DNA from 4 places in the Glaciecola sp. 1036 genome. Region 4 is predicted to be linked to each of the others. Evidence: predicted binding sites of a transcription regulator. Region 4 holds the regulator's gene; each other region holds the start of a gene.
What was found. Region 4 encodes ArgR, which controls arginine synthesis, uptake and breakdown. Its sites were predicted from a motif close to ANTGAATANNTATTCANT; they were not measured.

Region 1 (8,060 bases), on a different contig from region 4:
CGCGTAAGTACACTTAATGACAGCGTGCTGTTTAACAATTGTGCCAGAAGTTTATCTGTTACTCGCTATCATTCTTTGATTATCGACCCAGATACGCTTCCGGATAGTTTTACAGTAAGTGCTTGGTGTAACGATTTTGAAGACACTGAAATTATGGCCATAGAAGATAGAAAAAATCGCGTTTATGGTATTCAGTTCCATCCAGAATCATTGCTTACAGAATATGGACATCAAATGTTGTTGAATTTTGTTCAAAATGGATAGTCACCAAAGATGAAAGAAAGCGTTACTCAACTGACCAATATCATCAATGATAGGTTTGAATATTACCTTGTTTCTATGGACGAGGCTATTATTGCGTCGGGGCGTAAAACTCGGAAAATGCAGGAACTTGAAGATTCTGAACAGTTCGAAGCCAGACGCGAACTATTGTTCATCGAAGAAGTGGCGAATCGTAAGCGTGAAGAAGAAGCGACGGAAGAACATTCCTACCAAGACAAGGTAGAAAAGTTGTTTCATGACCAGCTAATTCTAGATATGGAAAAGCTTCTAAAAGATCCCGCTGAAATAATGAAATCAACGCTGAAATTCGATCCTATCGTGGGTAAACTTTTAGATATTTTGTACACTGAGTCTTGCTCTATTTCACGTTTAGTAGCTTGCATTGAACAATTACCTTGGCTGGATAAAAGTATTATTAATTTTATTCGCCAACCAAAATATCGCCGCTTAGATTCTCACGGGCATCCACTGATAATTAAAACACTTAGAGCCGCATTGAGTTTCATTGGTATTGAAAGCCTACGCAAATTGATTCCCGTTTTAATTGCAAAACACTTCGTGCCTGTCAAAAATGATTATATTCCTGATATTCATAAACATCTGTGGTTGTACACCATAGGTACAGGTAATGTAGCGCGCATTTTAGCCCCTAGCATGGGCATTAAAGAGCATATCGGCTTTAACCTAGGTTTGTTCTCTACCATAGGCAGAGCCGCAATTGCGCAAATGTACATTAAAATGTTCGACCTTAAATTGCGCGATCACGTCATTGCTGCGCGTAAAAAAGAAGATCGTAATTTAGCCAAAGCCTTAATTAACATTGCACCATCATCCAAGTATCTGGTTCTTTTTTGGAAGAAGTTTGCGCTCAAAGCCACGGTTGAGATGATGGCTTCATTAAACATGCGCTGGTTAATGATCACGCCTGGTTACGACGATTATACTCGTATTCGCCAAACTACATATAAATATATCGAACAAAACAAATTACATCCCTTAACGAGTTTATTGTTTAAATCCCACGGGTTTATGCAGTTTAAGCTATTGCAATCTAGCCAGTTAATTACGAAAGAAGTATCCCAGCTTTATTTAAGAAATTACGGCATTACAGCACAAGATGTTTCGTTATTGTCTAACACCAATTTAACTGGGTTAGAGCTTAGAATCGCAGAAAAAATAGAAGGAGAATAAAAATTTTTTACTGCATGATTATTCATATTAAAGATGTTTAAAAGTTAATATTTTTACGACTTCGTCCATTAATCTCGCAATGGGGCTTATTTATTCAGTAATTTCCCCAATTCTCTTTATCCTTCAAATAAATATTCAATTTACCTGCAATTTACTGCATAGACCTTTAAAAACAAAGCGTTGAGTTAAATTTCCATGGCGACTCAGCGATTTTTTTCTGGCATACTATGCGCCATTAACGGCCATGATTTTTACAAATTTCGATTTTAAAAACTCACGCCACTATCCAAATTGAATTTATTTTTTAACTTATTTTACATAGAAGTGTGTTAAACATAGGTATTGAAAATTACAAACAGCAAAGAGGTGCAACATATGCAAGTAACCAGAGAAACCTTTAACGAAGTAATGGTACCAAACTATAATCCTGCGGCTATGGTACCGGTCAAAGGCAGTGGTTCTCGCGTATGGGATCAAGATGGTCGCGAATATATTGATTTTGCAGGCGGCATCGCTGTAAACGTATTGGGCCATTGCCATCCAGAATTGGTGCAAGTATTACAAGAGCAAGGTAGCAAACTTTGGCACTTGAGCAATGTATTTACTAACGAACCTGCACTTCGATTAGCCAAAAAGTTGGTCAAAGCCACTTTCGCCGACAAAGTTTATTTCGCCAACTCGGGAGCTGAAGCCAACGAAGCAGCACTGAAGTTAGCTCGTCGTTTTGCGCTGGACCATTTTGGTGAAGAAAAAGATCAAATCATCTCATTTAAGCAAGGTTTTCACGGGCGTACCTTTTTCACTGTCACTGTAGGCGGACAACCAGCTTATTCCGATGGTTTTGGTCCTAAGCCTGGCGGCATAGTGCATTCTGAATACAATAACCTAGAGATGTTGGCAGGTTATATGTCAGATAAAACCTGTGCAGTCATGATGGAGCCTATGCAAGGTGAAGGCGGCATCATAGTACCTGATGCGTCATTTGTCGCCGGCGTACGTGAACTTTGTGATAAACACAATGCCCTTTTAATATTTGATGAAGTACAGTCTGGTGTTGGTCGAACAGGTCAACTTTATGACTATATGAACCTCAATGTTGTGCCAGATATCCTAACCTCAGCTAAATCCTTGGGTGGCGGATTCCCCATTGGCGCTATGCTTACTACAGATAAAATAGCGGAATCGTTAAAGGTGGGAACACATGGAAGTACATACGGTGGTAACCCCTTAGCTTGTGCGATCGCAGAAAAAGTGTTGGATATCGTTAATCAACCAGCAATTTTTGAAGGTGTGCTGAAAAAAGAAGCCCTGTTCAGAGAAAAATTGCAGGAAATTAATGACAAACATCAGGTATTTGCTGAAATTAGAGGCAAAGGCATGCTGTTGGGTTGTGCATTAAATGAAAAATATCAAGGTAGAGCTCGTGACTTCTTAATGGCGGCTGCCGAAGAAAATCTTATGTGCTTAGTTGCGGGTGCCAGTGTTGTGCGTTTCGCACCTTCATTAATAATTCCTGACCAAGACATCATTGAAGGTTTGGAAAGGTTTGACCGCGCAATTGCTAATTTGATAGCTAAAGAAGACTAATCATGTTGCTTATCAGACCCATCACGGAAGATGATTACCCCTCATTGCTTGCCATTGCGCAAGAATCTGGTGTTGGATTTACTTCGTTACCAGTAAATGAAGCTTTGTTGCGCAAAAAAATTGAAGTGGCGCAGCTTGCATTTGCAAGCAATCCATTGGCTCCGGGTAATCAATCCTATTTATTCGTGATGGAAGATACTGAGACTGGGGAAGTTGTTGGCACCTCTGGTATTGAAGCCACAGTGGGCCTTAATGATGCGTTTTATCATTACCACAGAGGCAAAGTAGTACACGCATCAAGGGAGCTAGGTGTACATAATACGGTTGAAATTCTCACCTTTTGTAATGACTATACAGGTGTAAGTGAAATCTGTACCTTATTTTTGCGCGAACAAGCTAGAAAAGGTATGGCCGGACGTTTGCTATCTCGTTTTCGCTTTTTGTTTATGGCCCAGCACCGTAAACGCTTTGCAGATATTGTTATTGCAGAAATGCGCGGTGTGTCAGATGAACACGGAAAGTCCCCATTTTGGGAGTGGTTGGAACACAACTTTTTCTCCATGGACTTCCCTACAGCAGATTATCTAACCGGCATTGGTAATAAGGTGTTTATCGCCGAATTGATGCCTAAGTATCCCATCTATGTAAATTTACTGTCTAAAGATGCTCAAGCTTGTATTGGTAAAGTCCATGAAAAAACCAGACCCGCGCTTAGCATGTTAGAAAAAGAAGGTTTTAAACACCGAGGCTATGTGGATATTTTTGATGCAGGCCCCACGGTTGAAGCCCATGTAGAAAATATAGAAACAGTAAAATCAAGCCAAAAAGCTAGTATTCAAGTAGTAGATAGCCTACCTGAACACAGTCCAAATTATATCGTAATTAATAATTACGTTTCCGACTTTAGAGCATGTATGACCAAAATGCATAAAAACGATAATGGTGACATGCTTATGACGGCGTCAACGGCTAAGGCGTTATTGATCTCAGACGGAGATTCTATTCGCTATACCCCTTGCCCGACGAGACCTCGTCAAATCAAATAATAGGAGTACCTATGCGACAGAACATACACTTTATCAATGGAAAGTGGATTGCCGGTAATGGCGATACTTTTCAATCCATAGACCCAGCAAAAAATAAAAGCATCTGGGAAGGTGAAACAGCAACCTCAGACCAAGTAGGTCAAGCAGTAAATGCTGCCAGACAAGCATTTCCGGAATGGTCGTTAATGAGCTTAGAAGCTCGCTTAGTTTTCGTTCAAGCCTATAAGGAAGCCTTAGAAAGCAATAAACAAGCATTAGCCCAGATTATTGCAGAAGAAACCGGTAAACCTTTATGGGAAACCGCCACTGAAGCAGCCGCAATGATTGGCAAAATCGCTATTTCTGAGCGCGCTTATCATGAACGCACTGGCACAACAGAAAACCCTATGCCTGCGGGAAAAGCAATTTTGCGTCATCGCCCTCACGGCGTTGTTGCCGTATTTGGCCCCTATAACTTTCCGGGTCATTTGCCAAATGGGCATATTGTCCCTGCGTTGATAGCGGGTAATACAGTGGTATTTAAACCCAGTGATCTAACCCCTAAAGTGGCCGAGTTTATGGTCAAATTATGGGAACAAGCTGGATTACCGGCAGGCGTACTCAATCTAGTGCAAGGACAAGTCGAAACAGGCAAAAGTCTTGCTGCTCATCCTCAAATCGACGGGCTATTTTTTACTGGAAGTTCTACTACGGGTAAAGTGCTTCACCAACAGTTTGCTGGCGAACCTGGCAAAATTCTAGCTTTGGAAATGGGCGGTAATAACCCCTTAATCGTCACCCAAGTAGAAGATACCAAGGCCGCAGTACACGATATAATTCAATCTGCTTTTGTAACCTCTGGCCAACGCTGTACTTGTGCTAGACGTTTATATATTCCCCAAGGTAATGCAGGCGACCAACTAATTGACAAATTGGTTGAGGCGACAAAAGCCATTGTTGTTGGTCATTATGATGCGGAAGAGCAGCCATTTATGGGTGCTATGATTTCAGCAAAAGCGGCAGCAATGATGGTAAATGCCCAAGAAGCAATTTTAGCAAAGGGTGGTAAATCCTTGGTTAAAATGGAACACCTTGATACAAATACAGGTTTTGTAACTCCAGGTATTGTTGATATTACTGATGCTAGCGATATTCCTGATGAAGAGCATTTTGGTCCACTATTAAAAATTTGCCGTTACCTTGATTTTGATCAGGCCATTGAAATGGCAAATAACACAAAATTCGGTTTATCAGCAGGACTGCTATCTGACAGCCGTGAGGACTATGACTACTTCTTGCCTAGAATCAGAGCAGGCATAGTAAATTGGAATCGTCCAATTACCGGCGCTTCAAGTGCTGCCCCATTTGGTGGTATCGGCGAAAGTGGTAATCACAGAGCCAGTGCATTTTACGCTGCAGATTACTGCGCTTATCCTGTAGCTTCTGTTGAGTTAGAAGCGGTAACACTACCAGAATCTTTGAGCCCAGGATTATCTATTTAAGGAGTTTTATCATGCACACCAATGTTGATGCCTTGTTTTCTGGCTTGTGGCAAGACTATGTAAAAATCACCCCTTCCGCGGACAAAATCCATGATCTTCTGGGTGATAAGAGCGGTCAGTCAGACATCGTCAATGACCACATTGCATTACGAACCTTTAACTTACCAAAAGTAGGTATTGATAAATTAGCCCAACACCTACTAAATTTAGGCTATGAAGCTAAAGGCGATTATGACTTTGAGGCAAAAAAGCTATCTGCTAAGCACTTTGAGCATAGTGACTTAACAAAACCAAAGGTTTTTATTAGTGAACTCAGAGTCGAAGAAATGCCTGAAAAGGTACAAAACATCATCCATAAAATGATTGATCAAATGCCAGAAGACGCAGTAAATCAAACGGACTTTTTGTATTCTGGTACCCATTGGCAGGTTTCCAGCCAAGACTATAAAACCCTGTTGGAACATTCAGAATATGCAGCTTGGATGTCAGCTTGGGGTTATAGAGCTAACCATTTTACTGTTAGCGTAAATCACCTGAAAAATGTGAAATCACTAGAAGAAGTGAATCAGATTCTTAAAAATGCTGGTTATAAATTGAATACTTCAGGTGGCGAGATAAAAGGTGGAAAAGATGTGTGCTTAGCGCAATCGTCTACCATGGCTGATCACGCAGTAGCTAAATTCAGCGATACAGAACTCACTATTCCAAGCTGTTTTTATGAATTTGCGGAAAGATTCAATCTTCCTTCAGGCGAACTCTATCAGGGGTTTGTAGCAGCATCAGCTGATAAAATTTTTGAAAGTACTAACGCTAAATAACTAAGCTTTGGGTCAGGTCCTACTGGACCTGACTGCTATTCCTCTGTTTGTTCGGGATCAGATATTTCAGGCGCTTTAGGAAGCACAATTTCAATGTCATCTACACGCTGTAAGCCTCTAGGTAATTTGTTACCTCTACGTCCTCTTTCACCTTGATAATGAGATAAATCTGCCGGGCTTAGGGTCATTCCTCGTTTACCTGCAATTATTTTGACACTGGCATTTTCCGGTACTACGCGTAGATACACCAGATACTCTTCTCTGGTTTTTGCTTTAGCCGAAGAAATGTTCATCAACTTATTCCCTTTACCTTTACCTAAGGCTGGCAAATCACGAAGTGGGAATAAGAGCATGCGACCTTGGTTTGAAATTGTTAGGCACCAGTCTGTTTCAACATCGACCACAGGAATTGGCAACATCACCTTGGCAGCAGTCGGCAAACTAACATAAGCCTTACCTGCTTTGTTTTTGGTCAGCATATCATCAAATTTACCCACAAAACCGTAACCCGCATCTGAGCCCATTAGATATTGCTGATTGTTTTGTGCCATAACCACATATTGGGCTTGTTCGCCAGTCACGAAATTAAAGCGACCAGTGAGCGGCTCTCCTTGGCTTCTTGCGGAAGGCAAACTGTGAGCATCACAGGAGAATGTTCGACCAGACGAATCGATAAAGACGGCAGGTTGATTACTTCGACCTTTGGCGGAATGCAAAAAGCTATCGCCAGATTTATAACTTAAACTGGTTGCATCAATATCATGGCCTTTAGCGCATCTTGCCCAACCTTTCTCAGACAAGACAACAGTAACCGGTTCAGAGGGAACCAACTCTTTTTCCGATAAGGCTCTAGCTTCTTCACGCTGGACGATTGGGCTTCTTCGGTCGTCACCGTATTTTTCTGCGTCCGCTAATATTTCTTTTTTGATTAGGGTTTTTAAACGTCGATCTGAACCTAACAATAACTCTAACGCATCTCTTTCTTTAGACAGCTCGTCTTGTTCAGTTTTAATTTTAATTTCTTCTAGTTTAGCTAAGTGACGTAATTTTAGTTCTAGAATTGCTTCTGCTTGTTTATCACTTAAGTTAAATCGACTAATTAATTCTTTTTTCGGCTCATCTTCGTGGCGAATTATCGCGATTACTTCGTCGATGTTTAAGAAGGCAATCATTAAACCTTCTAAAATATGTAAGCGTGCCAAGATCTTATCTAATCGATATTGCAAGCGACGAGTCACAGTGTCTTTGCGATACACCAACCACTCATTTAAAATGGTGCGAAGATCTTTAACTTGTGGCCTTCCATCCAGACCAATCATGTTTATGTTGACGCGATAGCTTTTTTCTAAATCTGTTGTGGCAAACAAATGCTGCATAACTTGGTCAACGTCTACTCGATTAGAACGCGGAGTTACTATCAATCGAGTCGGATTTTCGTGATCTGATTCATCTCGTAAATCACTGACAAATGGCAGCTTCTTCGCCTGCATTTGGGCTGCAATTTGTTCCAGTATTTTAGCCCCTGAAGCTTGATGGGGTAATGCGGTTATTACTACCTCACCCGCTTCTTCGTGGTATTTGGCACGGACTTTAATACTACCTCGCCCAGTTTCATAAAGTTTCTTTATGTCTTCTTTTGGGGTGATGATTTCAGC
Region 2 (8,060 bases), on a different contig from region 4:
CGGTACTGATACCCATCTTAGACATGATTTTATATAAGCCTTTGTTTATCCCTTTGCGGTAATTCAACATGGCTTGTGTTGGCGAAATATCTAGGTCACCTTTTTCAACCAACTGCTCAATAGTTTCATAGGCTAAGAATGGATATATAGCTGTTGCACCTAATCCAATAAGCACAGCAAAATGATGTGGGTCACGGGCAGACGCTGTTTCAATTACTATATTAGCGTCACAGCGCAAATGCTCATCCACAAGGCGTTTTTGCACCGCACCTACAGCCATAGCCGCAGGAATAGGTAGCTTACCTTTTTCAATATGGCGGTCTGATAAAATCAAGAAAGCCGCATTTTTTTCTTTTACCGCGATCACAGCATCGTCACAAATTCGACGAATGGCCGACTCTAAATCTTCCTCAGCAGGATAGTTTAGATTGATGGTTTCGTGATGATAATACTTAGGATCATACTCGCGCAGCTGTTTTAAATCTGTATATACCAAAATAGGGGATTCAAAAAGTACCCGATGAGCATAACCACTGGTTTCATTGAACACGTTTTGTTCACGGCCGATACAGGTTGCCAGCGACATCACGTGATTTTCTCTTAAGGGATCAATCGGTGGATTGGTGACCTGAGCAAACTGCTGACGGAAATAATCGTACAAGGTGCGATGACGAGATGACAAAACTGCCATTGGGGTATCATCACCCATAGAGCCAACAGCTTCTTGTCCATCTTTCGCTAAGACTTTGACTACTTGCTGAATTTCTTCATAACTGTAGTTAAACATCTTGTGCATGATGGCCATTTTATCGTCATCAAATGCACGAACGCCGATCAAACTTGAATCGCATTCCTCGATGGGCTTTAAACGTTTAATGTATTCACCAATCCATTCTGAGTAAGGATGACGAGCCATTAAATCTTCATCAATTTCAGTTGAGCGCCAAATTTTCCCAGTATGAGTATCTACCGCTAACATTTCGCCAGGACCTACACGTCCTTTTTCCACCACATCATGTTGAGAATAGTCCCATATGCCAATCTCTGACGCTAAAGTAATGGTACCGTCATTGGTGAGTACATAACGAGCAGGGCGAAGACCATTTCTATCAAGGTTACAGGCTACATGACGACCATTGGTCATTACTATGCCTGCAGGGCCATCCCAAGGTTCCATGTGCATGGAGTTAAACTCATAAAATGCACGTAGTTTAGGATCCATGGTTTTGTTGTTTTGATAAGCGGGTGGCACTAATAAACGCATAGCACGGAATAAGTCCATGCCGCCGGCCAAGAACAATTCCAACATGTTATCTAGTGAGCTAGAGTCTGAGCCTTCTGTATTCACATAAGGTGCAGCATCTTTCATATCTGGAATTAGCGGAGTAGCAAATTTGCTTGTTCGAGCAATAGCCCATTCTCGGTTGCCTTTGATGGTGTTAATTTCACCATTATGCGCCAAGAATCTAAATGGCTGCGCTAGTGGCCATTTAGGTAATGTATTGGTTGAGAATCGTTGGTGGAATACACAAATAGACGATTTTAATTCTGGGTCCGCTAAATCAAGATAAAAAGCAGGCAAGTCTTTCGGCATTACCAAGCCTTTATAAATATGTACAAAGGCAGATAAGCAAGCAACATAAAAGTCAGGATCTTCAGCGACTACTTTTTCAGCGCGACGGCGCGCCATATATAGCCGACGTTCAACGTCAGGTAAAATCCAACCGTTGGGTGCGTTGACAAACACCTGTTCAATCTGCGGCACACCTTCTAATGCTAAGTCACCCAAAATGTCTTTATTTACTGGCACTTTTCGCCAGCCAATAACATTCAGAGTTTCTCTTTGCAGTTCTTTGTTTAGTGCTTTTCTTGCTTGCTCAGCTAGCGTTTCATCCTGACTTAAAAACACCATGCCAACGGCATAGTTGTTATTCAAGGTCCAACCGTTTTCGGCTGCAACTTTGCGAAAGAAACTATCAGGCTTTTGCAATAATAACCCGCAACCGTCGCCAGTCTTGCCGTCAGATGCAACACCACCACGATGCTGCATACGGTCAAGACCTATAATAGCGGTTTTAACGAGTTCATGACTTGACTTACCATGGATGTTTGCAATTAAGCCAAATCCACAGTTGTCTTTAGAATCAGTTTGGTGATACAAACCCATATAATACTCCTATCCACCAAGCCTAGTTACAGCTAGCTTAGTGACTATGTTGAGCTGTTGTCAGCAACAATATATTCCCAATCGGAAACGATGTCCGAGGCACAATTTTATTTTTATTTTGTCGTCAGCGTGCAATCTGAGAGTATTTTGCTCAATGCATAAGCATCGAATTATTATTCATTCCTCTAAGCGGGAAGTTGAAAATACCGATTTCACCAAAAGAAATCAATTATCACTCTGTATAATATTATCATTGATTTTATGAATAATAGCTATCCTTTTGTTTTGCATGATAATATTTTAATGCTGTTTTATTTGAAGATTTTGTAAATAAAACGAAACAAAGTTAATTACTTGTGAAAATTAGTTGTCGCTACAACTTTATGCGCTACATATTTATTCACTTTGATTTTTTTAATTTTCCATTTCCTCAATAGCACTATGTTAAAAGTTGAATTCTTGTTAGCATTTGAGATCTTGTATCTGGAGTAGAAAGCGTTATGTTAATCAAACAACCAGCCAATTCCTGGGCTATCAAATTCGCAAAGTTTGTAGATAAATGGGGCACCATTAAGGTCAGTGTTCTATTTGTGCTATTGCTACTGGTATTTTCATTGGTTGGAAGTTATATCATTAGAACGGCGATGGGCAGTGACATTGAAACCGCCGACTTTATTAGTGCATTTGTATTAACGCTCGTAAGCGCACCATTGTTGGTTTATTTCTTTAGTAAATTGATTAAGCAATTAGAACATTCGCGCATTAATTTAGAAGAAGCAGTGTCGCAACTGGAACGTTTACGCCGCCACGATGTAATTTTGAATCGTGAACTTCAAAACAATATTCGCCAATTGAATTATGAAATTGAACAGCGAAAAAATGCTCAGCTCGAACGGGAAAAAATGTTTACCGAGCTAGAAAGGCAAATTAAAGAAAAATCGGATCAGGAATTACAAGCAAGACGCCTTTCAACACTCACACGCTCTATAATAGACGCATCGCCTGATTTAATATACTACCGCAACGAAGAGGGACGGTTTGCTGGCTGTAATAAGGTAGCCGAAGCCTTAACAGGTAAAACTGAAGAGGAATTATTTGGGTTAACCCCCCACGAGGTTTATGACGAAGACTTAGCCAGCCAAGTAGTAGCTTCAGATCATGAAGTATTAGAAAAAAATACCAGTATTACAGAAGAGCTTTGGTTGCGATTCGCTGACGGTAAAAAACGCTATTACGAAATGCGCAAAGTGCCTTTTTACGATGCCGATGGCCATCGATTAGGACTCTTAGCTTTTGGGCGAGATATGACCGACCGCATGCGTTCTCAACAAGCTATCGAGCGTGCTAGCCAAGATAAAACCAAGTTCATTGCCACCATTTCCCATGAATTGCGTACTCCCTTAAACGGCATTGTTGGGTTAAGTCGAATGCTCAGAGACACAGAACTCAGCAATGAGCAATTTGAGTGGGTCAGCACCATTTATGCTAGTGCCATCACCTTGGGTAACATTTTCAACGATATTATTGATCTTGATAAGTTAGATAGAGATAAAGTCGAAATTCAACTTAAATCCGTTAATACTAAGAATTTTGTCAATGAAATAGCCAGCATTATCAAGTTATTGGCAGTTGATAAAAATCTTAAATTCCATCACGAAATCGTTGAGCCTGTGCCCGTAGGTTTTGAAGCTGATGGCACTCGCTTACGCCAAGTATTATGGAACATGCTTTACAATGCTGTGAAGTTTACCCCAAAAGGTTCGGTGTCTTTAACCATGAAGTCAGAGATGACGAGTGATACAACGGCTGACATCACCTTTACCATTCAGGATACGGGAATAGGCATTGCGAAAAGCGAATTAGATAAAATTTTCGCTATGTATTACCAAGTGCAAAGAGACGATTTTCAAGCTGCCACAGGCACAGGTATTGGATTGGCTATCTGTAAGCAAATGGTGGATAAAATGGGTGGTCGTATCCAAGTTAACAGTGAATTGAATAAAGGTACTGTATTTGAGATTACTCTACCGGTAAAAATATCTACCTCTCACATGAATTTGGAAGAACTAAGAGTATCAGGATTAAATATTCTTTTGGTTGAAGACATTGAACTCAATGTCATGGTGGCCAAAGCCTTACTTGAAAAGTTAGGACAGCATGTAAGTGTGGCAATGACAGGGCAGGAGGCGATTGATCAAGTAAAAGAGCATGATTTTGATTTGATATTACTCGACATTCAATTACCTGATATGACAGGCTTCGACGTGGCCAGAACCTTGTTAGAAGAAGATTTGGTGTTACATACACCTATAGTTGCGTTAACGGCTAACGTAATAAAAACCCGCGAAGAGTATCTGAAAAATGGCATGGATGATGTCATTGCCAAACCTATAAAGAAAAGTCGCGTCATACAAGTATTCAACGAGTTGTTTGCCTCAGACGATTTATTAGATGGACCTGATTCTGTAGTGGATAGAATCGAAATTAAACAGTCTTCACCGAAAGTCATTGATTCTGAAATGTTGACCATGTTGCTCGATACCATTGGCGAGTCAATGGTGTTTACCAGCTTGCAAGTATTCAACGAAAAAATTCCAGAGTACATGGAGCACTTGAAAGATTCTTTAGCCGCTGAAGATAAAGACGAAGTATGCTCACAAGCACATAAAATTAAAGGTGCTGCAGGTTCAGTTGGGCTTAGTCGTGTACAGGCAAGTGCTAATCAGATACAGCAGGGCGACCATCCAACTTGGTGGGAAAACGTCCATGACTGGGTTGAGCAACTCGATATGGCCATAGAGCAGGATACAAAAGTTTTATCCAAGTGGTTAAACGAACAGCAGATTGATGATTAAAAGATAACCAAGCTTTAATCTTGTTAAACCAAGAATAAAGTTGCTGTACCAAGGAAGGTGAAAATCCCCACAACATCTGTGATTGTGGTCAAAATGACGCTTCCAGCTAAGGCCGGATCGATTTTTAGTTTCTTCATGATGATGGGCAAGGTCGCACCAGATAAACCTGCGGCTAACATGTTCATCATCATGGCAAAAGCAATCACACCACCAAGAGCGAAATCTTGCTTCCATATGGCTATTACTCCGGCTATTAAAACGGCCCAAATTAAACCGTTCAAAAAGCCTATAGCAAGCTCTTTGCGTACTAACCATAAGGAGTTAGATGCGCTAACATGGCCTAACGCCATACCACGGATTACCAAGGTTAATGTTTGATTTCCTGCCACGCCGCCCATGCTTGGTACTATGGTGTTAAGTATAGCCAAAACGGCTAATTGGCTTAAGGTAGATTCAAACAAATCACTCACGGCCGCAGCCAATAACGCGGTAAGTAGATTAACGCCTAACCATACCGAACGGCGTTTGGTACTTTGACCAACTGGTGCAAAGGTATCTTCTTCATCATCAAGACCGGCCATACTCATCATGGAGTGTTCAGCGTCTTCACGAATAATGTCGACCACGTCATCAATGGTTATACGTCCAACGAGTATATTTTCATCATCGACAACGGGCGCAGAAAGCCAATTGTAACGCTCGAACATACTGGCTACTTCACTCTCTGGCATATCCACTAGGATTGCTTCAGCTTCATCATCCATTATCTCCTCGACAGTGACGTCAGGGTGGGTGGTTAGCAAACGAGAAAGTGGCACTGTACCTAACAAGTGGTCTTGTCGACTGACTACATAGAGTGTATCTGTGTTTTCGGGTAATTCGGATTTCAATCGTAAATAGCGAAGCACCACGTCAATGGTAACGTCTGAGCGCAACGTAATGGTGTCGGTATTCATGATGAAACCGGCAGTATCTTCGCCGTAAGATAGGGCCTTCTCAGCGCGCAGACGATCTTGAGCGTCCATAGACGCCAAAATGGATTGTAAGACGTCTTCTGGCAAGGTACTTAAAGTTTCTGCCAGATCATCGGTGTCCATGTCTTCTAGTGCGTCCACTACACTAGCAGGCATCATTTTCGAAATGATACCGTTACGAACATCCTCGGAAAGCTCTTCTAATACTTCACCATGAAAGTCAGCATCAATTAATTGCCATAAGTCATCACGGGTTTTGGTTGGACTAGATTCTAATAAGTGAGCAACATCACTGGCGGGTAATTCAAGGAGTACTCTGCGTACGCGAACAAAAGCGCCAGCAGATAAGGCTTGAGATATGTAGTCGAGTCGTTCTTGCGTATTTGACAACGCTTCTACTGTCTCAGACATACAATCTCCCCTTGATTATTTTTCCAAGATTATACCATTAATTATTAAAAATGTGCTGTGAATCTTTGATTTCTTTAGATTTATTCTTGTTCGTCAAATTTATTCTGAATAAGCGAAACTATGGCTTCCATAGCCTCTTCAGCGTCATCTCCGTCACATAAAACTTCGACCGTTTTACCTTGACTACTTTCAAGCATCATGAGCGCTAGAACACTGTCAGCAGGCGCTGTATTATCGCCTTGTGTCAGGGTGATCTGTGATTGATGTTGATTAGCAAGTTGCACCAACTTAGTGGCGGCTCTTGCGTGCAGACCTAGTTTATTGACAATGGTGACGTTGCGTCGAATCTGCATATGTAATCCTTATACCAATTTCATGGGGTTAGTTTCACCCTTAACGCGCTTTAGTTCTCGGTGCTTTATTTGCACATCGCCATGACTGGCACTGAATGCATCAGCCAAAGATTGCGCCACAAATACGGAACGATGTTGACCACCTGTACAGCCGATAGAAATGGTTACATAACTTCTATTATTTCGCTCTAAGTGTGGTAGCCAAGTGGTGATCAAGTTTTGAACTTGCCAGATGAATTTCATCACTAAGGGTTGCCCGGCTAAAAACACTTCCACAGGACCGTCTAATCCAGTTAGCGGGCGTAAATCGGGGTCCCAATGAGGGTTAGGCAGAAATCTTACGTCGAATACATAATCTGAGTCTTTGGGTAAACCATATTTAAAGCCAAAGGATTCAAATACAATGACTAAATCTGTGGTTTTTTTACCAAGTACTCTTTCTCTGACTAATTCAGCCAGTTCATGCACCGACAAATGGTCTGTATTAATGGTTAAATCTGCACTTTCAGCAACAGGGGCTAATATTTCTCGTTCTGTTTGAATAGCTTCGGTCAAACTGTTACTGAGTTTAAACAATGGATGTAAACGACGAGTCTCGCTGTAACGTTTAATCAATACGTCATCACTGGCATCTAAAAAGATTATGGTGACTTCCCAAAAAGACGGTAAGTAATCAAGTACGTCGCCAACCTCTTCTTGTACTCTAGGAAGGTTGCGCACATCAATACTCACTGCGACCTGGTCATATTCGTCGGTGATGGCGTTTACTAATGTTGGGAGAAGGTTGACGGGAATATTGTCAACACAGTAGTAACCCAAATCTTCGAGCGCTCGCAGCGCGATTGATTTTCCTGACCCTGAGCGGCCACTGATGATAAGTAATTTCATTACTGCTAGTCCACTTTGCCAGTTGCAACTTTTTCCTAGCTTACCACAAAGAAATGAAATGTTAGGCTAATGCGGCAATTATTTGATTTTTATTTTCAGCACTGCGTATCGCTTTAACAATATCTTTATTACCTAATTTTCTAGCAATAGCGGCTAAAGATGCGAGGTGTTTTTCGGCTTGTTCCTTGGGGACTAAAATAGCGAAGAAAATATCCACCGGGCGATTATCGATAGCATCAAAGTCTATGCCTGAATCACTGGTCACAATAATGGCCATTACATTGTCGATTCCGCTTATGCGACCATGAGGAATTGCAATGCCGTTGCCAATGCCTGTGCTGCCCATTTTTTCGCGGCTTAATAAACTATTAAGCACATCAACTTGATCGAGTGAGGGATTTTGTTTTACCGC
Region 3 (8,060 bases), on a different contig from region 4:
GTTGTGGAATTTACCTTCAGCTAATTCTTCAAGACTGCTAACCGCTAAAGGATGACGCAATAACGACTTAGGCGACATAACGATCAAAGGCTTACGCATTGGTCTTACCATTTGTCGTCTAATCATATTGTATACCTGAGCTGGCGTTGAAGGTACGCAAACCTGCCAGTTATGATCAGCACAAAGCTGTAAGAAACGTTCTAAGCGAGCCGAGCTATGCTCAGGGCCTTGACCTTCGTAACCGTGAGGAAGCAATACTGTTAGACCGCATAACCGTCCCCACTTTGCTTCACCAGAAGACAAGAATTGGTCAAATACTACTTGTGCACCATTGGCAAAGTCCCCAAATTGCGCTTCCCAGATAGTAAGTGCCGTTGGTTCAGCGGTAGCAAAACCATATTCAAATGCCATTACCGCTTCTTCTGACAATACTGAATCGTAAATTTCAATAGTGCCTTGGTCATCAGCGATATTTTGAAGTGGGATGAAAGTTGATGCATCATCTTGACTATGTAGCACTGCATGACGATGGAAGAAAGTTCCTCGACCTGAATCCTGCCCAGTGATACGGATATCATTTTTTTCCGCAAGCAGAGTTGCATAGGCTAGGTTTTCAGCCATCCCCCAATCAAGCAAACGCTCGCCAGATAACATGGCTTTGCGATCGTTATAGAGTTTGTTTACTCGTGATTGAAGTCTAAAGCCGTCTGGTACATTAGTTATAGCTTCGCCCAGTTCTTTAAGACGCTCAACTGACAAACTCGCATCGTATTCTGTATCCCAGTCATGACCAATGAAAGGACTCCAATCAACTGAATGCTCAGTCATTGGGCGCCATTCTTCAACAACGCAAGCGCCGTGATCTAAGGCTGCTCTATATTCCTCAAGCATCTTATCAATTTCATGCTTGTCTATGGTTCCTTCAGCGACTAACTGATCAGCATAGATTTCGCGTGGTACTGGATGTTTTTTAATTTTTTGGTACATCAACGGCTGAGTAGCATTTGGCTCATCAGCTTCGTTGTGTCCATGACGGCGATAACAAACTAAATCTATTACCACGTCTTTCTTGAATTTGTTTCGGTAATCTAAGGCGAGTTTAGTCACAAACATAACAGCCTCAGGATCGTCAGAATTCACGTGGAAAATTGGCGCCTGAACCATTTTGGCAATATCAGTACAGTATTGAGTAGAACGAGTGTCTTCAACCTTTGATGTGGTAAAACCGACTTGGTTGTTAATCACTATACGAACTGTACCGCCTACAGAGAATCCTCGGGTTTGTGACATGTTGAAAGTTTCTTGCACAACACCTTGACCAGCAATTGCTGAATCCCCATGAATAGTAATAGGTAACACCACACTACCATCCATTGATTCTCTACGTGTAAGTCTTGCTCTCACCGACCCCATTACCACAGGATTTACAATTTCCAAGTGTGAAGGGTTGAATGCTAGTGCCAAGTGAACATTACCACCTGGTGTAGCAAAGTCAGAAGAATAACCTGCATGATACTTAACGTCACCAGCGCCTAATGAATCATCGTGCTTACCAGCAAACTCATCAAACAAAACGGAAGGGTTTTTACCCATTACGTTTACAAGTACGTTTAGACGCCCGCGGTGAGCCATACCTACAACAACTTCTTTAGCCCCTTGAGTACCCGCTTCTCGAATCAAGGTCTTCAACATTGGGATTAGCGCATCACCACCTTCTAGTGAAAAACGCTTAGCACCTGTAAACTTAGAACCTAGGTATTTTTCCATACCATCAGCGGCAATAAGCCCTTTAAGGATGCGAACTTTTTCATCTCGGTCAACCAATGGCTTTGATTCAACCGACTCAATCCGTTGTTGTAACCAACGTTTTTGCTCTGTGTCAGTAATGTGCATGTATTCTGCACCGATTGAACCACAGTAAGTTCTGTTTAAAGATTTAAAAAGTTCACCTAGTGGAAGCTTTTCTGCATCTACTGCGTATGAGCCTAAGTTGAACACAGTATCGAAATCTGCTTCGCTAAGGTTGTGATGAGAAAGTTCAAGATCTCTAACACGCTCTTGTTGCCACAATCCTAGTGGGTCCAAGTTGGCATGCTGATGGCCTCTAAATCTATAGGCATTTATTAACTGAAGGACTTTGACTTGTCTATCGTCAGAAGGACTTTCGCTCGATGATGCTGCACTGCTACCCGCACGGGATAAGGGGCCTAGTGCAGCCATCTTTCGGAAGTCTTCGCGAATGTCCGAATGTTTAGTTTCAACTGAAACGCCATCTACCTTAGGTAATCCTTCAAACACTGTACGCCAGTTCTCAGGTACATTTTGAGGATTATCAAGATAGGCTTCATACAATTCTTCTACGTAGGCGGCGTTGCCTCCAGCCATATGAGAAGATTCCCACCACGCTTTCATCACGCTATTTTGCATCGTTTAGCCTTGAATCAATTTGATTACTATATTGTATTCTAAGTAGTTTTTAATTTAAATCGCTTACCACTATAGTGTTAGCGAAAATTAAACATTTTCCAGTCAACTGACAAAAAAATAGCCATCCATATGGATGGCCATGTAATTATAGTACATTTTCACTATCAAAATCAGTTACTAATGTAGTCAATTATACTGCTCTCTGTAATAACATAGATTTTATTTGTCCAATAGCCTTGGTTGGGTTTAACCCTTTAGGACAAACATTTACGCAGTTCATAATGCCATGACATCTAAATACACTAAATGCATCGTCAAGATCACTTAGTCTTTCATCTGTCGCAGTATCACGGCTGTCAATCAAGAACCGATAAGCATGCAACAAACCCGCTGGCCCAATAAACTTATCAGGATTCCACCAGAATGAAGGGCATGAAGTTGAACAACATGCACATAGAATACATTCGTACAAGCCATCTAATTTAGCTCGTTCTTCCGGAGATTGCAGGTTCTCGCGTGCTGGCGGTACTTTGCTATCATTAATTAAATAGGGTTTTATTTTCTCGTACTGAGTGTAGAACTGAGTCAAATCAACCACTAAATCTCTCACTACCGGCAAACCAGGTAAAGGACGAATCTTAATTTCGCCGCTACCTAGTGCTGACAGAGGAGTGATACAAGCAAGACCATTTTTACCGTTCATATTCATACCATCGGAACCACAAACACCTTCGCGGCAAGAACGGCGGAACGATAAAGTTGGATCTTGTTCTTTCAATGCCAACAGTGCATCAAGCACCATCATATCTTGGCCTTCTTCTACTTCCAAGGTGTAATCTTGCATGTGTGGTGCATTATCAACGTCTGGATTGTAGCGATAAATAGAAAACTTTAATTGCATAATAATCTACCCCTATTAATAAGAACGCACTTTAGGTGGGAAGGCTTCACGCAACTTAGGTGCCATGTTGACATCACGTTTACGCATAGATTCAGTTTCAGGTACATAAATGCTATGACACAACCAGTTTTCGTCATCACGATCTGGGAAGTCAAATCGACTATGTGCACCACGAGACTCAGTTCTAAAGTTTGCAGCTACTGCAGTACAGTAAGCAGTTTCCATAAGGTTATCTAACTCTAGACACTCAATTCTTTGGGTATTGAAATCTGAACTCTTATCATCAAGACGCGCATATTTTAATCTCTCACGAATTTCAGATAGCTCTTTTAAGCCTTCAGCCATAGCGTCACCTTCTCTAAATACAGAGAAGTTTAATTGCATGCACTGCTGCATATCTTTCTTAATTTGAACAGGGTCTTCACCTTTACCTTTTTCAGAAGACTCCCAACGATTGGTTCTAGCCATTGCTGCATCAATGTCAGATTCACTCGCGTCAGATTTAATATCAATTTCGTCCAAACTCTTGCCAAGATGCAAACCAGTTGCTCGACCGAAGACAACCAAGTCTAATAATGAATTTCCGCCTAAACGGTTAGCACCATGCACAGATACACAAGCAATTTCGCCGCAAGCAAATAACCCATCAATAGGTGTTTCATTTCCATCTTTATCTACATTAATAACTTGACCATCAACGTTAGTTGGAATTCCGCCCATCATATAGTGACAAGTTGGGATAACAGGAATCGGTTCTTTTACTGGGTCAACGTGAGCAAAGGTTCTTGATAGCTCAAGAATACCTGGTAAACGAGATTCAAGAACGTCTTTACCTAAGTGATCTAACTTAAGTTTAATGTGAGTTCCCCAAGGACCTTCACAACCACGACCTTCTCTGATTTCTGTCATCATTGAACGAGCAACAACGTCTCGACCAGCCAAGTCTTTAGCATTTGGTGCATAACGTTCCATGAAACGTTCGCCATCTTTATTTAGAAGGTAACCACCCTCACCACGACAACCTTCTGTCACCAAAGTACCAGCACCCGCTATACCTGTTGGGTGGAATTGCCACATTTCCATGTCTTGCGCTGGTGCACCCGCTCTTAATGCCATGCCTACGCCATCACCTGTGTTGATGTGAGCATTAGTAGTAGACGCATAAATTCGACCGGCGCCACCAGTTGCAAGTACTACCGCACGAGACTTAAAGTAAACAACTTCGCCTGTTTCAATATCAATAGCAGTACAACCAACAACTTGGCCATGCTGATTTTTCACTAAATCAAGGGCGTACCATTCGCTGAATACTGTTGTTTTATTTTTTACATTTTGTTGATACAACAAGTGTAATAAGGCATGTCCTGTACGGTCAGCTGCGGCTGCTGTTCTTGCCGCTTGCTCACCACCAAAGGCTTTAGATTGACCGCCAAATGGACGCTGATAGATGCGACCATTTTCAAATCTTGAAAAAGGTAATCCCATATTTTCCATTTCGATAATGGCTTCAGGGCCCGTTTTACACATATATTCAATGGCTTCTTGGTCGCCAATATAATCAGACCCTTTTACAGTGTCGTACATGTGCCATTCCCAATTGTCTTCATGACTATTGCCTAGCGCAACTGTAATGCCACCTTGCGCTGAAACAGTATGAGATCGGGTTGGGAAAACTTTTGATAATAACGCACAGGTTTTACCTGATTGTGAAATCTGGAGTGCAGCTCGCATGCCTGCACCGCCAGCGCCTATAACTACCGCATCAAACTCATGAACTGGTAATGTCATTCTACACACCCCACAAAACGAATAGACCGATTGCAACATAAGCAAATGCAATCAAATTCAAAATATACTGAAGCACCATTCTTAATTTATGTGCTTTTACGTAGTCAGTTAATACCTGCCAAAGTCCAACACGTACGTGCAACATAACAGATACTAAGGCAGCTAAAGTAAATGCCTTAACCGACACAGAAGAAAATACACCTTTCCATACTAAATAGGTCATTTCTTCAGTGGAAACAAATACGTACACCATGTAGAGAGTAAACGCCAGAATGATGGCGGCAGTAGCACGCAAGGTAACAAAATCTTGAATACCGTTGCGCTTGATAGAAGCTTGATTAGTTACCATACGAGAACTCCAATGACAATTGTAAGTACAATCCAAAGCCCAATAGCGATGTTAGCACTTAAAGTGCCTGAATCGAGCTCTTCCCAATGTCCCATATCCATGATTACGTGACGAATACCACCAATAATATGATAGGTTAATGCAGATAGAGTACCTATAGTGATTATTTTTCCAATCACTCCAGACATCACACTGACCACCATATCGAAATTTTCAGCAGAAGTCAGAGAAGTTGCCCACGCCCATATGACAAACAGTAGCGCAAAGAACATTGCTACACCTGTTACCCTATGCAGAATAGAAGCATGACTGGTAGCAGGAAATTTAATTGTGGTTAAATCTAAATTTACTGGTCTTTGTTTTTTCACAATAAATGCCCGTGTTGTTTCCAATTAATTAACAAATCAAAATCTAATTAATTCGTCTTGTGTAATCACTTACTTTTCAGCAAGTTATTGTTAAGTTTTTGTAAACAAAATATATCAATCCATTTACAAAATAACCCTTATTTTTCAGCGGGTTTGAATATAGCAACCCCTATGATATATATCAATCAATTGTTGTGGCTTAGGACATTAGTATTAATCATTTCATGTAAACTCGTCTATCCAGCTTCAAAATGTCGAATATATATTAAACAGATATGCATTTAAATTGACTTATGCGCTCAATACCATAAGAATAAGCGAACTTTTCCCCTCGATTTGAGCAATTTTCAGCAAGTTGTGAACAAATTAAGCATTTCTTCCGTTTAACGGAAAATAAAAATTTAGGAGAACAATGCATGTCAAATGAAACCGCCAAACTAACTGTCGGCGATAAAGAGATTGAACTGCCTATAATGAAAGGTACTGAAGGTCACCCTGTGATTGATGTAAGGTCTCTTGGTGCAAATGGTTACTTTACATTCGATCCAGGTTTTATGGCTACAGGTTCTTGTGAGTCAGAAATTACGTTTATCGATGGTTCTGAAGGCGTTCTTTTGCACAGAGGCTTCTCAATTGAAGACCTAGCGAGAGACTCTGATTATTTGGAAGTCTGTTATATGTTGTTGCATGGTGATGCACCATCTTGCGACCAATACAAAGAATTTAAAGATACTATCACTCGTCACACCATGGTGCATGAACAAATTAATATGTTCTTCCATGGATTCAGAAACGATTCTCACCCGATGGCAATGTTGTGCGGTACTGTGGGTGCATTATCATCTTTCTATCACAGTGACTTAGATGTTTCTAATCCAGAGCAACGTGTTCGTTCTGCACACAGATTAATCGCCAAGATGCCTACATTGGTTGCCATGAGTTATAAATATAACATTGGTCAGCCATTTGTTTATCCTCGCAATGACTTAAGCTATGCAGGTAACTTCTTGAACATGATGTTCTCAGTACCAGCCGAAGACTACAAAATCAGTCCAGCAGTTGAACGTGCTATGGACCGTATATTTATATTACATGCGGACCATGAGCAAAATGCGAGTACCTCAACTGTTCGTTTAGCTGGCTCTTCAGGGGCGAACCCTTATGCCTGTATCGCAGCGGGTGTAGCATCTCTATGGGGACCTGCTCACGGTGGTGCTAATGAAGCTTGTTTACGCATGTTGGAGCAAATTGGCTCTGTGGATCGTATTCCAGAGTTCATCAAGCGTGCTAAAGATAAAGATGATCCATTTAGATTAATGGGCTTCGGTCATAGGGTTTATAAAAACTATGATCCAAGAGCAACTGTAATGCGCGAATCATGTCATGAAGTGTTGGAAGAGTTAGGTGTACAAAACCCATTACTTGAAGTTGCAATGGAACTCGAAAGAATTGCCCTTAGTGACCCCTACTTTGCAGAGAAAAAATTATTCCCGAATGTTGATTTCTATTCAGGAATCGTATTGAGTGCTATTGGCATACCAACCAATATGTTCACTTGTATCTTCGCGTTAGCGAGAACTGTCGGATGGATTTCTCATTGGCATGAAATGATGAGCCAACCAGGTCAGAAAATAGGTCGTCCTCGCCAGTTATATACTGGACATAGCAAACGTCCTTATACACCTATTAGCAAGTAAGCTAAATTTTACTGTAAAATTGGCGCGAATATTCGCGCCATTTTTTTGGAGTTGACTGAATGCCAACTGAAGCAAAAATTCTCGGATTTTTAGGCTTAATCCCTTTTGTAGCTCTGCCTCTATTTGTATTAACTGGCATACTCGCTTACTTTGAGAGCTATCTATACTTCGTACAATATTCAGCCATAATTTTATCGTTTTTTGGTGGTATTCACTGGTTTGCAGCATTAGCCAACAATGGCCCTAAGCATCAACTCTATATGGCAATGCTTCCCAGTATAGTGGCTTGGCTTTCATTGATTATGTTAGATGGGGAAATGCTACTTAGTACTCTATCGATCGCCTACATTGGTGTCTTAATCTACGATAAATACACCATAGTGATGGAAAAACACAAAATCATCGAATACATAAGCCTGCGAATGGTTTTAACCAGTATAGTAGTACTTTGTCACCTGACAATGGCATTTATTTAGAGCCTGTTTAACTTTGCTGAGCCTTAATCTTATAAAAGACAAGGCTCAATAGTC
Region 4 (8,060 bases):
AAGTCCAAGAAGTATTAGATACTTGCCGAGTAATCGCAAAAAATGATAAGGCTGGTTTTGGTATTTATATTATATCCATGGCCAGTGAGCCCTCTGATGTATTAGCCGTGCAACTTTTATTGAAAGAAGCAGGCGTCGACTGGCCGATGCCAGTAGCACCATTATTTGAAACACTGGACGATTTAAATAATTCTCCACGTGTAATGCAGTCTTTATTGGATATTGATTGGTATCGCGGATATATCAACGGTCGTCAATATGTGATGATAGGATATTCGGATTCAGCTAAAGATGCGGGTTCACTTGCTGCCGGCTGGGCTCAGTACACATCACAAGAAGCTTTAGTTAATCTAGCCCGACAGCAGAATATCGAACTAACCCTTTTCCATGGTCGCGGCGGCACTATTGGTCGTGGGGGTTTACCAGCAAAAGCTGCCATTCATTCTCAACCACCAGGCTCTCTGGATGGTGGCTTTAGGGTAACGGAGCAAGGTGAAACTATTCGCTATAAATTCGGTATGCCACAATTAGCCAAGAAAAGTCTATCCTTATATGCATCTGCAGTGGTTGAAGCCTTAACCTCACCGCCTCCTGCACCTAAACAGGAATGGCGTGAAATCATTGGCGAAATGGCAGATAAGGCGCGCGACAACTATCGCGGCATCGTGCGAGAGAGCAAGGACTTCGTGCCCTATTTCCGCGTCGCGACGCCTGAACAAGAATTGGGTAAGCTGCCCTTAGGTAGTCGCCCGGCAAAACGCAAACCCCAAGGCGGAATTGAGAGTCTTCGAGCGATCCCTTGGATCTTCGCTTGGGCACAAACCCGTTTAGTACTGCCAAGTTGGCTAGGCGTTATGCGTGCAGTCAAAGCCGTTAACACTGAAGAGAATGCAGCTACGGTTCAAGAAATGATTGAGCAATGGCCATTCTTCGCCTCTCGATTATCAATGCTCGACATGGTATTCAAAAAAGCCGCGCCTAGTATTTCTGAAGCCTACGACAAGCGATTAGTGCCAAAAGAACTCGCTCATTTTGGCGAAGCTTTGCGCGAAGAGTTAAAAGAAAGTATGCAAACCTTGCTGACCATTACTGGTCACGAGCATATGATGGAAGATGATCCTCACGGTCGCACATCAATGAATATTAGAGCAACATACTTACAACCTCTGCATTATCTGCAAATCGAGTTACTTGATCGCATCCGTAAAGCTGAAGCATCAAATTACACCGATGATGATGTGACCACTCTAGAGCGCGCCATGATGGTAGCGATTACGGGTATTGCTGTGGGAATTCGAAACACAGGTTAACCTATGCCTTTTAGTATCGGTTTAATAAATCCTAAAGCGGCTACCAATGTAGCCGCTATTCTTCGAGCAGCAGGCTGTTTCGGTGCTAGTGCGATTTTTTACACTGGCACTCGGTTTCGATTTGCTAAAGATAATCATCCTCAGTTTGCGCAAGATACCAAAGAATTTCGCAAAAAAATTCCCACCGTAGGGGTTGAAAACCTTTTCGATTTTGTGCCCGCAGGCGCCAAAATTGTAGTGGTAGAATTGGTCGAAAATGCACTTCCTTTACCTGAATTCTCTCACCCCGAAAATGCTTTTTATATTTTAGGCCCGGAAGACGGAAGCGTGTCTCAAGCCATTGTCAACAAAGCTGATGCCGTTGTTTATATCCCCTGCCGCAGTAATTTAAATCTTGCAGCCACAGCCAGTGTTTTGTTTTATGATAGATCAGTAAAACTAGGTTACGATAATTCAAAAGATGCGATGGATAAGGCCAGAGACAATAATAATAATTTGACTTGGCGTAAAGACTAAAGGCCTAGTTAGCCACTAGGCCAAATTAGTATCCAAGTTAAGTCTTTAACAGGTAAAAAGCTGACTCAGATTCTTCTTAAGAACAAGATGCCAAACGCAGTTAGCACAAAAAATAGTGCCGTTGGTGCATTTACGCTTGAAGCTAGAAGTTGTTGGGAACTAGTTTCAACCTGAAACTCCCTAATGTCATCCGCTTTTTCTTTAGACACTAAATCTAATGCTTGTTTTTGAGAAATGATGACTTCACCATCTCTTTGCGGATTGTCCCGACTGAGTGCACCATTATTTAATTCAGAGCTTGTTTCAACACGCGAATTATCGTTTGCCAGATTAGTTTTCTCAAAGCTGCTGCTCTCCTGTAGTTCGGTTGTCAGATTTGAATTTCCAGAGTTGCTTAGGGAACTAGTGTCTAAAAAGGTTAAAGCTTGTGAACTAAAAGACTGTGAATCTGTGTTACTCCAGTTTAGCCCTGTATCAGTTACCTTGAAACTGCTCACGCCCGTTATAGTTTCATTTACTCCATCATAAAAAGACGAATTGAGAGGTGCTAGTGCAATTGACGCCATGGCCGTTTGTTCGTGGGATTTGTCGAAAAATTTGTCGTCAGGACCAGATGTATTTACCGCTCCCTTATATTTAGGTTCAGAATAGCCAAAGGTATAATTAACAGGCCCTGACACTCTAATGCCGTTTTCTCCTCCGGCTATGTTGTCATAGGTAAGGTAAGCTGCGTTTGCAACTGAAATAAGCGACAACAAAAAGCAACTCAATAACATCTTACAGTACATCTTCATATTTGTGATCCATTTAACGCGTTAATATCAAGGACCAGAATGCACAAAGAGTGCCTGAATAATTATTATATATTTCAGTGGGTTAAATTTTAAGAAAAACCAATAATGCAAATATTACTGATTAAATTGTAATAAAGGCCTTTTACCAAACAGATTGCAGGTGGAAGGCTAAACGATAAATGTTAGTTATCGTCATAAACCTAGACCAAGCTAATACCCTGGATAGGTATTGGCTTGGCGGTTTAGAAAAAAGCTAATTATTCAAAAAAGTCTTCATTCGCTTTTACCGTTAAGGGATGATATCCCGGCTTTGCTTCTTCAAACGCACGTTTTGCGAAAGCTTTACCTTCAGGCGTTTTAGCTAGTTCACGATATAGCGGTTTCACTAGTTTATTACGCCCTATAGATACAAGGTAAGTGTATAAACGGTCGTAAGCGGGCTTGTATTCATTCGCCACCGCGATCATTAACCAACTATGTGCAATTTCATTATTCCTGCTTTGGGTTAATTGAAAGCTGCTATCAAGTGCATCCAATTGGGCCGCTGTTAACACTTCTGGCATATTATTTAAAAAATATAGCCATTCATGCACTGTCCAATTGTCTGTTTCAATGTCTGTGGCTTGAAGGTCGCCGGCAAGCCAAGCGGTTCTAGCTTGATCTACCTTTTCAAAAGCATCGGATACGGGTACAGGTGCACCTTGAGGAATTCCTGGTTCAAAAATCCATTGATGGATACGCTCTTTACTTAATTGCTGTGGGAATTTTGCAATCAGGGTCTGATTTAAATAGTCAATAAATTGGTCCGTGGTGATACTTTGAAAGGCAAAATGAGCAAAATAATCGAGTAAAAACTGGTCAAAGTTATCTCGACCCACTTTTTGTTCGATCTCTCGTAAAAACAAAGCACCTTTTTCGTAAGGGATATTTGAGAACACATCATCAGCGTTACGCCCCCGAAGATCAATCGCCATAATCTGGTCATTCTCAGGCAAACTCTCAATATCCGCTTGTAGATCCTGATAACCTAATACAGCTTCCATGTTGTATCTGTCATTTCCATAAATCATTTCCATGATGCGGTAGGTTAAATAAGTGGTAAAACCTTCGTTCAACCACAAATCGCGCCAAGTCGCGTTGGTCACTGTATTACCAGACCAACTATGGGCCAACTCATGGGCTATCAAGGCAACAAGACTTTTATCGCCCGCAATTACTGTGGGGGTAATAAAAGATAATCTAGGGTTTTCCATGCCGCCAAACGGGAAAGAAGGAGGTAGAATCAGTAGGTCATATCTGTCCCAACTGTAATCACCATAGGTTTTTTCTGTCACTTCTAACATAGCTTCAGTGTCAGCAAACTCTTCAGCAGCTGCGTCTAAAATGGCGGGTTCTGAATATACGCCGGTGCGTTGTCCCATGGCTTTAAATTCAAGATCGCCTATGGCTAACGCAATTAAATACGATGGAATTGGTTGCGGCATATTGAAGTTATACACGCCATCGCGTTCAGTTTCAGGGTCATTGGCCGCACTCATGACAGCTAAAAGTTCCGTCGGTGTACGTATAGTTGCTGCATAAGTAACTCTAACCTGAGGTGTATCTTGTAGCGGAATAAAACTTCTCGCATGCACAGCCTGTGCTTGTGTAAACAAAAATGGATGTTGTTTGCCTGCTGTTTGAGTTGGCGTTAACCACTGCACACCTGAGGCATCCGGTGAAGTCGCATATTCAATGGTAACCTGATTAGCACTGGTGCCTACTTCTATATTAAGGGCTTGACCTAATTCAGGTTCTTCTTCACCAATAGAAAAATCTACGGATTGATCATTTACAGAAACTTGCTTGATGTCCAGTTCTCGAGTATCCAAGATTAGCTGATGGGCGTTTTCTTTTACGCGCTCAAAAGTTAAGGTTGCTGTTCCGTAGAGCTGCTTTTGATCAAAATCAGCACTAATATCTAAATCGATATGACGCACTATCATTTCATCTGGGTTTGCAAAAGAATGATAATCCGTACCAGATTCTATATGTTGCTCTAAGGGTTCTACTGCCTTTTCAACTTGGCTTTCAGATGTTGTTACATCTGAGCATCCAAATAAACTCCCCGCCATAATCAGGCCGGCAATTATATGCTTATTCATTATTTCTCTGTCCTATTTATTTTTTATTTACTGCTTGTTTTTCTTTTTACCTAGCTTGCGGATTTTGCGTTGCTGGAAGATATAGTTGACGATTTAAAACAAAAAAGCCAGCAATCTATGCTGGCTCTTTTTATAAGGCTAAGTACTGATTAGTTATTAACGAAATCAACGCCTAATTGAATATCACCACGTAATCCATCAAGCATGTCTTCTTTCGCTTTTTGTTCAAACGCGCTTAATTCGCCATATGGTAAAATTTCTTCTACGCCATTTTTACCAAGACGTACTGGGTGAGCAAAGAAAGGAGCATCATCGCTTCCATCAACTTGAACATAGGTATATTCAGTTACAGCTTCACCTTGCATTGCTTTAACCAAAGACAAACAGAATCTTGCAGCTGCTTGACCCATAGACAAAGTAGCAGAACCGCCACCAGCTTTGGCTTCAACAACTTCTGTACCTGCATTTTGGATACGTTTGGTTAATGAAGCAACTTCGTCGTCACTGAAACTAACGCCTTCTACTTGAGATAGAAGAGGTAGAATAGTAGTACCAGAGTGTCCACCAATTACAGGTACATGAACTTCTGATGTGCTCTTACCTTTTAATTCAGCAACAAAGGTTTCAGAACGAATAACGTCAAGGGTTGTTACACCAAAAAGTTTGTTTTTGTTGTACACGCCTTTTGCTTTTAATGCTTCAGCGGCAATTGCCACAGTAGTATTTACTGGGTTAGTGATAATTCCGATACAAGCGTCTGGGCAGTTATCACCACAAGCTTCTACTAGATTTTTTACGATACCAGCGTTGATGTTAAACAAATCAGAACGATCCATTCCTGGCTTACGAGGTACGCCAGCAGGAATTAATACAATATCACAACCTGTTAGGGAATCTGCTAACTCATCTTTCCCGTAACCTTTAACCGCAACGTCAGTTGGAATATGGCTTAAATCTACTGCAACACCAGGTACAACCGGTGCTACGTCATATAAAGATAACTCTGAACCTGCGGGTAGTTGGGTTTTAAGCAACAATGATAATGCTTGACCAATACCACCTGCTGCGCCTAATACGGCTACTTTCATGTTTCCTCTCCTGAATTAACGGCAAAAAAATTTGTGCGTGAGATTAATCTAAATAGGGATAAATCTCAATCACCCAATAGTCTGATTGAAAATTTTTATCCATTTGATACCAATAGAATGCCTTTGCGATTGCCTAAACAGCATCCATCGGGCAGAATAACTCTTCTTTTTGTACTGTTGCGGAGCATAACAGTTTATGAGTACTAACAAACAAGACACTTTAATAAAAGCCTTTAAAGAGATGTTGAATTCAGAGAGTTATGGCTCTCAAGGTGATATTGTTAGTGCCCTAAAAGCCCAAGGCTTTGATAACATTAGTCAATCTAAAGTCAGCCGATTATTGTCCAAATTTGGCGCTGTAAGGGCAAGAGATGCTAGAGGCGACATGGTCTATTGCTTACCACCAGAACTTGGCATGCCGACCGCTAAGAGTCCGCTAAAACAGTTAGTGTTAGATATAGTCCACAACAACGCCATGATCATTATTCGTACCAGTCCAGGCGCCGCTCAATTAATTGCACGCCTTTTAGATTCGTTAGGTACGGCTGATGGCGTTTTGGGCACAATAGCTGGTGACGATACGATTTTTATTGCACCAGTAGACATATCCAAGATTGAAACCATACGGCAACGAGTGCAAGACCTATTCGATAATGTATAGCTGTACTCTCAGCATAGAATTGTAGGTATACCTAACTATCTTTACTGGCTATGAGTTGCGAGTAGATTTCCTTTTTATTCAGTTGATAATGCTCTGCTACTATCTCTGCGACTTTTTTCGGCGGTAACAGGTCAGCAAGCTTGTGCATAAGTGCTAAGGCTTCTGGAGGCAGGGTTTCCAATTGGGTTTTAGCCTTATACAGAATAACAACAAACTCTCCTTTTTGATGGCTCGCCGACGCCGTTAACCAAGACAAGACCTCAGTCGGTGTTTCACCCACATAACGTTCAAAGGTCTTGGATAATTCTTTGGCGACCACTATTTGCACATCTTCGAATTGGGAATCTATCATTTCAACCGTCCCCAGTATGCGTTTAGGGGATTCATAAAATACACAAGTCATTCCCGAGTTCACTGCTTGCTCTAACGCTTGTAATCTTGCTTGCTGTTTTACCGGCAAGAAACCAGAGAATGTAAATCTATCCGTTGGCAGACCTGCGCCACTTAAAGCTGTAGTTAAAGCACAAGCGCCAGGTAAGGCTGTGACCTGGAGCTGCTGTTGTCGACAGGCGCGAACCAAACCAAAGCCTGGATCACTGATAAGCGGAGTACCCGCATCTGAAATCAAGGCTATATTTTTTCCTTGCTTTAATTGCTCGATAATATAATCGGTTTTTTGCCTTTCGTTATGATCATGCAAACTAAAGGCTTGGGTTTTAATATCAAAGGCCTGAAACAACTTACCGGAATGCCTTGTATCTTCTGCCGCTACTAAATCAACCTCATTTAACACTTCGATTGCTCTAGGCGTCATATCACCTAAGTTGCCAATGGGTGTAGGTACAACATATAAAGTGCCAGCAGACATTTTACACTCCAAATTTGTTTTTATTATCAAGGACGATAGTATACCGACTTTAGATCAGATTCTTTACTCAATGGTAGAATTTTTTCGGTTTGCAGGTAGACTATGCTAGGTGTGGGTTGATTAAGGATGTTTTGTGAATTTTAAGTCTATTTTGGTTTATCTAATGGCAACGGTATTGTTATCAGGCTGTGGTGGAACTCCTGATACACCTCAGCGCCAAGCCGAAAATAATACCCCAGTTAAACAGCAAGCGCCTGAACTCAGTGACATTGAAAAGATCATTGCGAATTATAATTCCAATAACAATCCTGACCTTGTGCTAAACGAATTATTGCAACTTGCGGATAATTTTCAACATCAAGAACAATGCAATAAAACCAATATCATTGTCGCAAAAACCTTGCCTGTGTTAAATGGTTCTACCCAAAGGTTACATGCTAACTTGTTGCGCCTAGAATGCCAGCTAGAAGGTATTTTGCAGCACAAAACAGCCAATTCACCAGAACAAATAGCATTGCTGCAAGACTGGGTATTACAGGCTAGTGATACTTCGGTAGATTTTGGCAATCTAACCCAGCGCTTGAATATTGCTAAAGCTGTTTTAAACATTCTGAATGATGAACTTGAACCTGCTATATTTACCTTACTTGAAGCGCCAGCTATCAACTCTGTTCTTCTT

Region 1: ACNKW3_RS12075 (aspartate aminotransferase family protein) is a predicted target of ArgR. The motif match lies at 1,596-1,613, and genes of this name have one in related genera.
Region 2: gltB (glutamate synthase large subunit) is a predicted target of ArgR. The motif match lies at 2,332-2,349, and genes of this name have one in related genera.
Region 3: gltA (citrate synthase) is a predicted target of ArgR. The motif match lies at 6,098-6,115, and genes of this name have one in related genera.

What each region holds. Positions count from the first base shown of each region.
Region 1 covers NZ_JBLWFH010000007.1:144,825-152,884, forward strand. Annotated here, with positions in the region: gene ACNKW3_RS12065 (anthranilate synthase component II) at 1-264, shown strand, start outside; gene ACNKW3_RS12070 (HDOD domain-containing protein) at 274-1,473, shown strand; gene ACNKW3_RS12075 (aspartate aminotransferase family protein) at 1,849-3,060, shown strand; gene astA (arginine N-succinyltransferase) at 3,063-4,106, shown strand; gene astD (succinylglutamate-semialdehyde dehydrogenase) at 4,118-5,587, shown strand; gene ACNKW3_RS12090 (DUF1338 domain-containing protein) at 5,599-6,405, shown strand; gene parC (DNA topoisomerase IV subunit A) at 6,441-8,060, opposite strand, start outside.
Region 2 covers NZ_JBLWFH010000004.1:264,831-272,890, reverse strand. Annotated here, with positions in the region: gene gltB (glutamate synthase large subunit) at 1-2,167, opposite strand, end outside; gene arcB (aerobic respiration two-component sensor histidine kinase ArcB) at 2,668-5,022, shown strand; gene mgtE (magnesium transporter) at 5,046-6,407, opposite strand; gene ACNKW3_RS08425 (HPr family phosphocarrier protein) at 6,488-6,760, opposite strand; gene rapZ (RNase adapter RapZ) at 6,770-7,648, opposite strand; gene ptsN (PTS IIA-like nitrogen regulatory protein PtsN) at 7,710-8,060, opposite strand, start outside.
Region 3 covers NZ_JBLWFH010000001.1:321,543-329,602, forward strand. Annotated here, with positions in the region: gene ACNKW3_RS01450 (2-oxoglutarate dehydrogenase E1 component) at 1-2,427, opposite strand, end outside; gene ACNKW3_RS01455 (succinate dehydrogenase iron-sulfur subunit) at 2,618-3,328, opposite strand; gene sdhA (succinate dehydrogenase flavoprotein subunit) at 3,344-5,116, opposite strand; gene sdhD (succinate dehydrogenase, hydrophobic membrane anchor protein) at 5,118-5,465, opposite strand; gene sdhC (succinate dehydrogenase, cytochrome b556 subunit) at 5,459-5,833, opposite strand; gene gltA (citrate synthase) at 6,250-7,530, shown strand; gene ACNKW3_RS01480 (DUF3429 domain-containing protein) at 7,590-8,006, shown strand.
Region 4 covers NZ_JBLWFH010000011.1:79,726-87,785, forward strand. Annotated here, with positions in the region: gene ppc (phosphoenolpyruvate carboxylase) at 1-1,310, shown strand, start outside; gene ACNKW3_RS15335 (RNA methyltransferase) at 1,314-1,826, shown strand; gene ACNKW3_RS15340 (hypothetical protein) at 1,892-2,620, opposite strand; gene ACNKW3_RS15345 (M1 family metallopeptidase) at 2,878-4,764, opposite strand; gene mdh (malate dehydrogenase) at 4,914-5,852, opposite strand; gene argR (transcriptional regulator ArgR) at 6,049-6,513, shown strand; gene rsmI (16S rRNA (cytidine(1402)-2'-O)-methyltransferase) at 6,545-7,381, opposite strand; gene ACNKW3_RS15365 (penicillin-binding protein activator) at 7,515-8,060, shown strand, end outside.